DNA from 2 places in the Pseudomonas sp. B22129 genome. Region 2 is predicted to be linked to the other one. Evidence: riboswitches for the same ligand, from Rfam matches in the RefSeq annotation. Region 2 holds a riboswitch; the other holds the start of a gene.

Region 1 (4,207 bases), 190 kb from region 2:
CTCAGCCATCACCGAAAAAACGGATATGTACACCCCCCCCCAAAAAAACCACTACCGCTGCAACACCCCGCGAAACGTAGCACTCAACGCCCGCAACGTTTCCCGCGAACGCGCATCGCTGATCCGGCTATACAGCACCACCTCACTGACCGGCAAAACCGGCAATCCGAATTGTTCGCCGACCTCCACAGCCCCCGCCGGCGCTACCCGATGGGCGAGGGCGGCCACCCCCAACCCCGCGCTGACCGCTGCGCCCACGGCCATCACGCCGCCACCGACAAACACCTCGGTCCAATCCACGTTCGCCTCATCCAGCGCCCGCGTTGCCAAATGCCGCACCCCACAAGGCGCCGCCATGGTCGCCATACGCAGTGGAGTGCCCGGGCTGTGCTGCCAGGTCGGTGCGGCAAACCAGCCGAAGCGCTCCACCGCCAGTACGTCACCGTCCTGGCGGTCGCCCTCGTTGCGCACGATCACCGCGTCCAGTTCGTTGCGATCAAAGGCGGCGACCAGGTCGCGCGAGGAAGCGATGCGCACTTCAAGAATCACCATTGGGTCATACGCCGCCAATCGGCTGAGCCACAACGGCAAGTCCGGCCCCGCCACGTGGTCGCTGATGCCGATCACCAAGCGCCTCGGTGCTTGAGTGCCCATGTCACCCAAGGCGCGTTCATGGGCATTGAGCAACGCGCGAGCGGCGACGATGAACTGCTCGCCCCGGGGCGACAGCCTTACATGGCGCGGGGTGCGCTCCAGCAGGCGATAACCGAGGCGTTCTTCAAGGCGTTTGAGCTTGAGGCTGATGGCGGCCTGCGAGGTGTCGAGGGCTTCGGCCGCGCGGGTGAAACTGGTGAAGTCAGCCACCAGCACGAAGGCCTGTACGGTGTCGATATCCAGGGGTTTGAGTGCATCAGTCATTTCAACTCCTTATTGCACTTATATCGGATGATATCTTGTTGAAATCATCGGCCCTGCGCAAGCTGCAATCTCATCTTGCACGGGAGTTTCGCCATGTTTGCCAAACAGTATTCACACCGCCTGCCTGCCGATTACGACATGGGCGTGATTCGCCGCCGCGCAGCACAGTTGGGGCCGTTGTGGGATCACGCTGAAGGGTTGCTGTTCAAGGCGTTTATCGGCCAGGAGCGTGGGGGCAACCTGTACTCGTCGGTGTACCTGTGGGCCGACCCGTTGCAGGCCGCTGATTTTTTGCTGGGGGCACGCTTTCAGAAGGTGCTCGACAGCTTTGGCCGCCCGCACATCGAGAGCTGGCTGCCGCTGGACGTGCAACGGGGCCCGGCGCAGAACGCGTTGAGTTTGTATCGGGAAGAATGGCCGCTGGAGCCGGGTGCGGATCGGGCTGCGATCCTGGCCGAGGAGAAAGTGCGCAACCAACAGCTGGCGGATAGCAGCGACACGTTCGCGGTATTCCTGGCGCTGGATGTGCAGGCCTGGCGCTTGATACGGATCACCTTGTCGGCAGCGGCGCTGGACGCAGCACATCCCGGGACGGGCTATCAGGTGTGGTACCTGGCCCGTCCGGGGATCTAACGCATTACGAGTTGAACCTTGCCTGTGGCTGGCTCAATTTGCGTTCGGCCACAGCACCGAATACCAGGCCCAGGGTGGTCCACAGCACCAGTTGGATACCCAGGGACGCCACGCGGAATTTCCACAGCAATACGGCGGAGAATTGCTCGGGCACTTCGTTGATCACCGGGAACAGGCTGCCGGCCACCGACACGATCACGAGGTACAGCACCACGCCAAGGATGGCGCCGGCCCAGAGGCCACGGCGGGCGATCAGCTTGCGTGCGGCGTTGATCGCGATCACGGCGGCGGCCACCGATACCAGCAGCATCAGGAAAAACAGTTTGGTGCGCTGTGCGATGGTCTCGGGGTCACCCACCGACGGCGGGTTGGCCGGGTATTTAAGGCCTGGGACCACGATGAGGGTGACGAAGGCCGCCAATGCCAGCAGCGCCGCCAGGCCGCGCGGGCCGACCTTGCCGATGCGGCCCAGGGAGTAGGCGAACACCAGGGCGAAGATGCCGCCCAGGGATACGCTGTACACCACCACGCCGGTGAACAGGCCAAAGGTGCTTTGCACCTCGCGGCTCACCAGTTCTTCTTCCGGCGCATCGCCGTGCATCTGTGCCATCTGGTCTTCAAAGGCGATGGCCTTGTCGATCTGCGGCTCACCAAAGGTCTTGGCGAAGCCAAACGCCAACACGCCGGCGAGCAAGCCCACCAGCATCCCGCGTACGAGTAAATGCCCTGTCATGTCATGTCTCTCTTATCAATTAATGGCAGGGGAAACCCAGCAGGTGGCGGCCGTCGTGCACAAACTCGTGCACATACATGCCTTTGAACACGGCCGTGGCGCCTTGCTCGGCGCCGACGAAGTAGATCGCCAGCAGCAACAGCAGGCCGCCGAAGATCGCCCAGGGCAGGATTTCGCCCAGGGGGATGGTCGGCACATAGACATCAGGGTTTGTTGCAGCGGTGTTAGCCATGAAAACCTCCAGGGATGACGCGTCCCGAAATGGATAGCGAGAGGGCTGAAACAGGGTCTGGCTTACGGCTGTGAGGCCGAATACAGTGGCGCGACCGCGCCGGGTTTGAACCGGCTTCCTGTTTCATGTTCGTTGTAACATGTTGAAACAACTTGGCGAGTCTACGCTGACTGCGCGCCGAAACAGAGTGAATTGTGATGCTGGCCACCCGCTTGACCCTGATTTGCCATGCCCTCACGCCCCTTCAAAAACAGGGGCGGTTTCCTGATGACGAATCCGTCTTGATGGACTGGCAGGGCGCGGCCTTGTCCCTGGCGGGTCGCTACAAGAAGAACCGGCGCCTGATGTGCGCGCCCGAAGCCAGAACCCGGCAGACGGCAGGCTTGTTCGGTGATGACGCAGACATTGATGGGGCGCTGCGAGATGGCGATTTCGGTGGCTGGAAAGGTCAGGCCATCCGTGAGCTGGAAAGCGATTCACTGATGGCCTGGATGACCGACAGCGCCAGTGCGCCCCATGGTGGCGAATCGGTGGATCAGCTCTGTGTTCGTGTCGGGCAATGGATGAAGGCGCTGGAAACCCAGCCTGGCCATGTGGTCGCCGTCACCCATCCCTTCGTGATCCGCGCCGCCATGCTGTACGTCATGCAGTTTCCTGTCTCGATGTTCTACCGGATCGACGTCGAGCCGCTGTCTGCCACCGAACTGCGTTTCAACAACCTGTGGCGCCTGCGCCTGGAAACTCACGCCTGAGCGCGCGAACATGGCAAAATCCACGCCCCGCAATGAGAGCAACCCATGAAACGCATCCTGATCATCGGCATTGGCGCCGGTAACCCTGACTACATCACGATGCAGGCCGTGAAGGCGCTGAACCGCACCGACGTGTTTTTCCTGATGGACAAGGGCCAGAGTAAAGACAAGCTGATCGACCTGCGCCGCGAGATCTGCGAGACCTACATCAGCGAGCCCGGCTACCGCTTCGTCGAGGCTGACTGCCCCGAGCGCGTGCGCGGTGACATTGATTACACCACCGCCGTGCAGGATCTGAACCGCGACAAGCAGCAGACCTTCGAGCGCATGATCAACGAGGAAATGATCGACGGCGAAGTAGGCGCTTTCCTGGCCTGGGGCGACCCGGCGTTGTACGACAGCACGATTCGTATCCTGCAGGCGATTCTTGCCAGCGGCCGCGCTGAGTTTGAGTTCGAAGTGATCCCTGGCATCACCAGTGTGCAGGCCCTGGCCGCGCAGCATAAGGTGCCGCTGAACCGCATCGGCCGTTCCATCGAGATCACCACCGGGCGCCGTCTGGCCGCAGGGCAGGCGAGTGATGCCGACACGCTGGTGGTGATGCTCGACGCCGAAGATTCCTACCGCACCGTGGCCGATCAAGACCTGGACATCTACTGGGGCGCCTACCTGGGCACGCCGGATGAAATCCTGATCAGCGGCAAAGTGGCGCAAGTGGCTGACGAAATCCAACGGGTGCGCAAGGCGGCACGCCTGGAAAATGGCTGGATTATGGACACTTACCTGTTGCGCAAACCTTGAGGTCGCTTTCCATGCTCAAACTGCTTGCCCTGGCGCTGGCGTTGTCAGCCGGTGCCGTCCATGCCGATTCCAGCTTGCACACGGACTTGCCGCTGACGTACCTGGAACAGACCCAGAGTGAGGCGCGTAACCAGCCGC
Region 2 (4,207 bases):
GTTGTGCGGGTGATAAATCGCCGTGCGCGGCAGGGTTTGCGGCTCAGCCCAGGCGTAATCGCGGCCTAAAAAACCGCTGGCCAGGCAGCGATAGAACGCCAGGGCATTGCCCATCCCGCCCTGACGCAAGAAATGCCACAGACGGTCGCGCACCTCCACGCCCACGGTGCTCAGGCTGCTGAGTTCCGGGTCCGGGCGATCATCCCCCGGCACCAGAATCAACTGCACGCCGCGTTCCGCCAACTCCACCAAACGCTCGATGCCGTAACGCCAATAACCAATGCCGCCATGCAGCGAAATCAGAATGACCTTGGCGTGGCGCAACACCTCATCGACATACAGGTCGACCGAGGCATGGTTCTGCACCTGCATCGGGTTGGCCAAACGAAAGCTGGGGTAGTCGTCGGGCAACTGCCGGGCGGCTTCGGCCAGCAGTGCCAGGCTGGAATCACCGCTGCACAGGATCACCAACTCGGCAGGGGTTTGGCCAAGGTCGGCAATATTATCGTCCGAGACGAAACCACCGGGCTGAGTCCTGAGCAGGTGCATGGGTTAAACGCTGAGGGCAGCGCGCAGTTGCGCTTCGAGGCCTGCTGCGTCCAGCGCCTGGCCGATCAGCACCAGGCGCGTGATGCGCGCTTCGTCAGCGCCCCAGGCACGGTCGAAGTGCTTGTCGAAACGCGTGCCCACGCCCTGGATCAGCAAGCGCATCGGCTTGTTCGGGATCGCCGCGAAGCCTTTGACCCGCAGGATGCCGTGCTGCACCACCAACTGAGTCAGGGCGTCGAGCAACAGGGCTTCATCCGCTTGCGGCAAGTCGATGGAAATCGAATCAAAAGCATCGTGATCGTGATCATCCTCACCCTCGTGGTGATGATCGTGATGGCTATGGCGGCCGTCGATGTGTTCTTCGGAACCGGCGCCCAGGCCGATCAGCACGTCCAGCGGCAGGCGACCGCTGCTGGCTTCGATGACTTTCACCGCTGGCGGCAGCTCTTCGGCGACTTCCAGGCGCACGCGGGCCAGGTCTTCGGGGCTGATCAGATCGGATTTATTGAGGATGACCAGGTCGGCGCTGGCCAGTTGGTCGGCAAACAGCTCGTGCAGCGGCGATTCATGGTCCAGGTTCGGGTCGAGTTTGCGCTGGGCGTCAACCTGGTCCGGGAATGCGGCAAAGGTGCCGGCAGCCACAGCGGGGCTGTCGACCACGGTGATCACCGCATCGACCGTGCAGGCGCTGCGGATTTCCGGCCACTGAAAGGCTTGTACCAACGGTTTTGGCAGGGCCAGGCCCGAGGTTTCGATCAGGATATGGTCGAGGTCACCGCGACGGGCCACCAGTTCGCGCATCACCGGGAAGAACTCTTCCTGCACGGTGCAGCACAGGCAGCCGTTGGCCAACTCGTACACGCGGCCATTGGCTTCTTCTTCGGTGCAGCCGATGGAGCACTGCTTGAGGATTTCGCCATCAATGCCCAACTCGCCGAACTCGTTGACGATCACCGCAATGCGACGGCCCTGGGCGTTGTCGAGCATATGGCGCAGCAAGGTGGTTTTGCCCGAACCGAGAAAGCCGGTAACGATGGTGACGGGGAGTTTGGCCAGTGTTTTCATCGGATGCCCTTTGGGGCGGGCATACGGGACGACAAGCCCTGCAGCGGTGCGCAGAGGCTGATTTCGTCACCGGATCACCCCGCCCGGTTGAAGTGGAAAATCGGTTGCGAGGCAGGTCTCCTGGCTTGGGGCTTGCAGGTCTTGCGACCGGCGCTGATTGCGCCTTCCCGCCGATTTGGCAGTGGCGTGGCAGTCAGATGAACCCTTTACAGTTGCGGGGGCAGCCGCGGCTTGGACCGCGTTCCCTTCTTAGCTTCGGCCTGGGCCGAAGAACCTCGAGGGCACAAGGCTACGCAGTGCTTGGGGGATGGTCAATGATGGGGTTGGTGTGTATATCCGTTATCTGGGTAACGGATATGTACCCAGATCCGAATTGACTCCCCTCCCACCCCCATGCTCTCCTACACACCTTGTTTCGGGTGCCCTGCAAAGGGTGAAACGGGAAACCGGTGCGTTATAGCGATATGACCAGTCCGGTGCTGCCCCCGCAACGGTAAGCGAGCGAAGTATCACAGCCACTGTGCGAATGCATGGGAAGGCGATGCTTTCAGGACTCTTTCCAAGAGCCCCCTCGCAAGCCCGGAGACCGGCCCGAAAAATCAGATAACAAACCCGCGGTGGGCGGGCGCTGTTCGAACCCTGCGTGCCCGGCTCGCGGGGTTTTCATGCGCCTGCGCCACCCTGAAACCCCGAAGGGACGCGCCATGTCGATCATCAGCAGCACCTCGCACACCGCCAGCAGCACCGCCACCCTGAGCCAACGCCTGACCGCCGCCATCGGTGCGTCGATCCTCGGCGCGTGCCTGGTGTATTTCGCCGGTTTCTCGCACATCGAAGCGGTGCACAACGCCGCCCACGATACCCGCCACAGCGCCGCGTTCCCGTGCCACTGAGACCTGCCGACATGATCAAGCGTATCGCCCAAACCGCAGGGTTCACCGGCCTGTTGGCCGCCCTGCTGCTGACCCTGCTGCAGAGCTTCTGGGTTGCCCCGCTGATTTTGCAGGCGGAAACCTTTGAAAACGCCTCGCCCGCTGTCGAAGTCGCTCATGAACACGCCGAAGGTGCGGCTGCGCACACTCACGATGCCGAAGCCTGGGAGCCGGAAGATGGCTGGCAGCGCGTGCTGTCCACCACCGGCGGTAATTTGGTGGTGGCCGTGGGGTTTGCGCTGATGTTGGCCGGCCTCTACACGCTGCGCGCGCCGACCCGCACCGCTCAGGGCTTGCTGTGGGGCCTGGCCGGTTACGCAACGTTCGTACTCGCGCCAACCCTGGGCCTGCCGCCGGAGTTGCCGGGCACCGCCGCCGCTGACTTGGCGCAACGTCAGATCTGGTGGATCGGCACCGCCGCATCGACTGCAGCCGGCATCGCGCTGCTGGTATTCGGTCGCAACTGGCTGCTGAAAATGTTGGGCGTGGCGATTCTGGTCGTGCCCCATGTGATCGGCGCGCCGCAGCCGGACGTGCATTCGATGCTGGCGCCGGAGGCTCTGGAAGCGCAGTTCAAAATCGCCTCGCAACTGACCAACGTGGCGTTCTGGCTGGCCCTGGGCCTGATCAGCGCCTGGCTGTTTCGCCGTAACCGCGATGGCCAATACTCGGCATGATCTTGGTCGTCGGCCTGGGTTGCCAACAGGGCTGTGACGTTCACACCCTGCTGGCGCTGTTTGACGCCGCCCTCGCCGAGGGCGGCGTCAAATGTAAAGACATCACCGCCCTGGCCAGTATTGATCGCAAAAAGGATGAGCCGGGGCTACTTGCCCTGGCCCAACGGCTGAACCTGCCCTTTGAATGTTTCAGCGCCGAGCAACTCGCTCCCTACGAAGCTCGCCTGAGCCATAAATCCGACGTAGCTTTCGCCCACACCGGCTGCTACGGCATCGCCGAAAGCGCTGCACTGGCCCTGGCCGAACACCTCTGCAACGGCCCTTCCCGCCTGCTGATCACCCGCAAAAAAACCGCCCAGGCCACCTTTGCATTGGCGTGCGCCGGCTAAACCCCGATAATCAGCGCGCTCGATCATGAGCCACTTTCATGCTCGCCCGTTTTTTCGACAGGAATTCCCATGACCGTCTACTTCATCGGCGCCGGCCCCGGCGACCCGGAATTGATCACCGTCAAAGGCCAGCGGCTGATCCGTAGTTGCCCGGTGATCATCTATGCCGGCTCGCTGGTACCGGCAGCGGTATTGGAAGGCCATCAGGCGCAACACGTGGTCAACAGCGCCGAACTGCACTTGGAGCAGATCATCGACCTGATCAAGGCCGCCCACGCCAAGGGCCAGGATGTGGCGCGCGTGCATTCGGGTGACCCGAGCCTGTATGGGGCGATTGGCGAGCAAATCCGCCATCTGCGCGAGCTGGGCATTCCCTTCCAGATCATCCCCGGCGTCACGGCAGTAGCGGCCTGCGCCGCACTGTTGGAAACCGAACTGACCCTGCCGGATATCGCCCAAAGTGTGATCCTGACCCGTTATGCGGATAAAACCAGCATGCCGCCCGGCGAGGATTTCGACAGCCTGGCGCGCCACGGCACCACCATGGCAATTCATTTGGGGGTCAACCATTTGGAGAAGATTGTTACCGAGTTGC

Evidence for each region. Region 2 has a riboswitch for cobalamin ahead of AB4P94_RS23910 (CbtB-domain containing protein). Riboswitches for the same ligand answer to the same signal wherever they lie in the genome.
Region 1: it holds a riboswitch for cobalamin, as region 2 does, so the genes downstream of both, AB4P94_RS24595 (CbtB domain-containing protein) here and AB4P94_RS23910 (CbtB-domain containing protein) in region 2, are expected to answer to the same signal.

Annotation. Positions count from the first base shown of each region.
Region 1 covers NZ_CP162592.1:5,407,159-5,411,365, reverse strand. Annotated here, with positions in the region: gene AB4P94_RS24610 (LysR family transcriptional regulator) at 52-918, opposite strand; gene AB4P94_RS24605 (DUF4865 family protein) at 1,012-1,551, shown strand; gene AB4P94_RS24600 (CbtA family protein) at 1,556-2,284, opposite strand; gene AB4P94_RS24595 (CbtB domain-containing protein) at 2,304-2,516, opposite strand; cobalamin riboswitch at 2,548-2,678, opposite strand; gene AB4P94_RS24590 (histidine phosphatase family protein) at 2,714-3,268, shown strand; gene cobF (precorrin-6A synthase (deacetylating)) at 3,314-4,069, shown strand; gene AB4P94_RS24580 (alpha/beta hydrolase) at 4,081-4,207, shown strand, end outside.
Region 2 covers NZ_CP162592.1:5,217,863-5,222,069, forward strand. Annotated here, with positions in the region: gene cobN (cobaltochelatase subunit CobN) at 1-549, opposite strand, end outside; gene cobW (cobalamin biosynthesis protein CobW) at 553-1,614, opposite strand; cobalamin riboswitch at 1,707-1,907, opposite strand; cobalamin riboswitch at 2,015-2,224, shown strand; gene AB4P94_RS23910 (CbtB-domain containing protein) at 2,319-2,507, shown strand; gene AB4P94_RS23915 (CbtA family protein) at 2,519-3,223, shown strand; gene AB4P94_RS23920 (cobalamin biosynthesis protein) at 3,220-3,612, shown strand; gene cobM (precorrin-4 C(11)-methyltransferase) at 3,682-4,207, shown strand, end outside.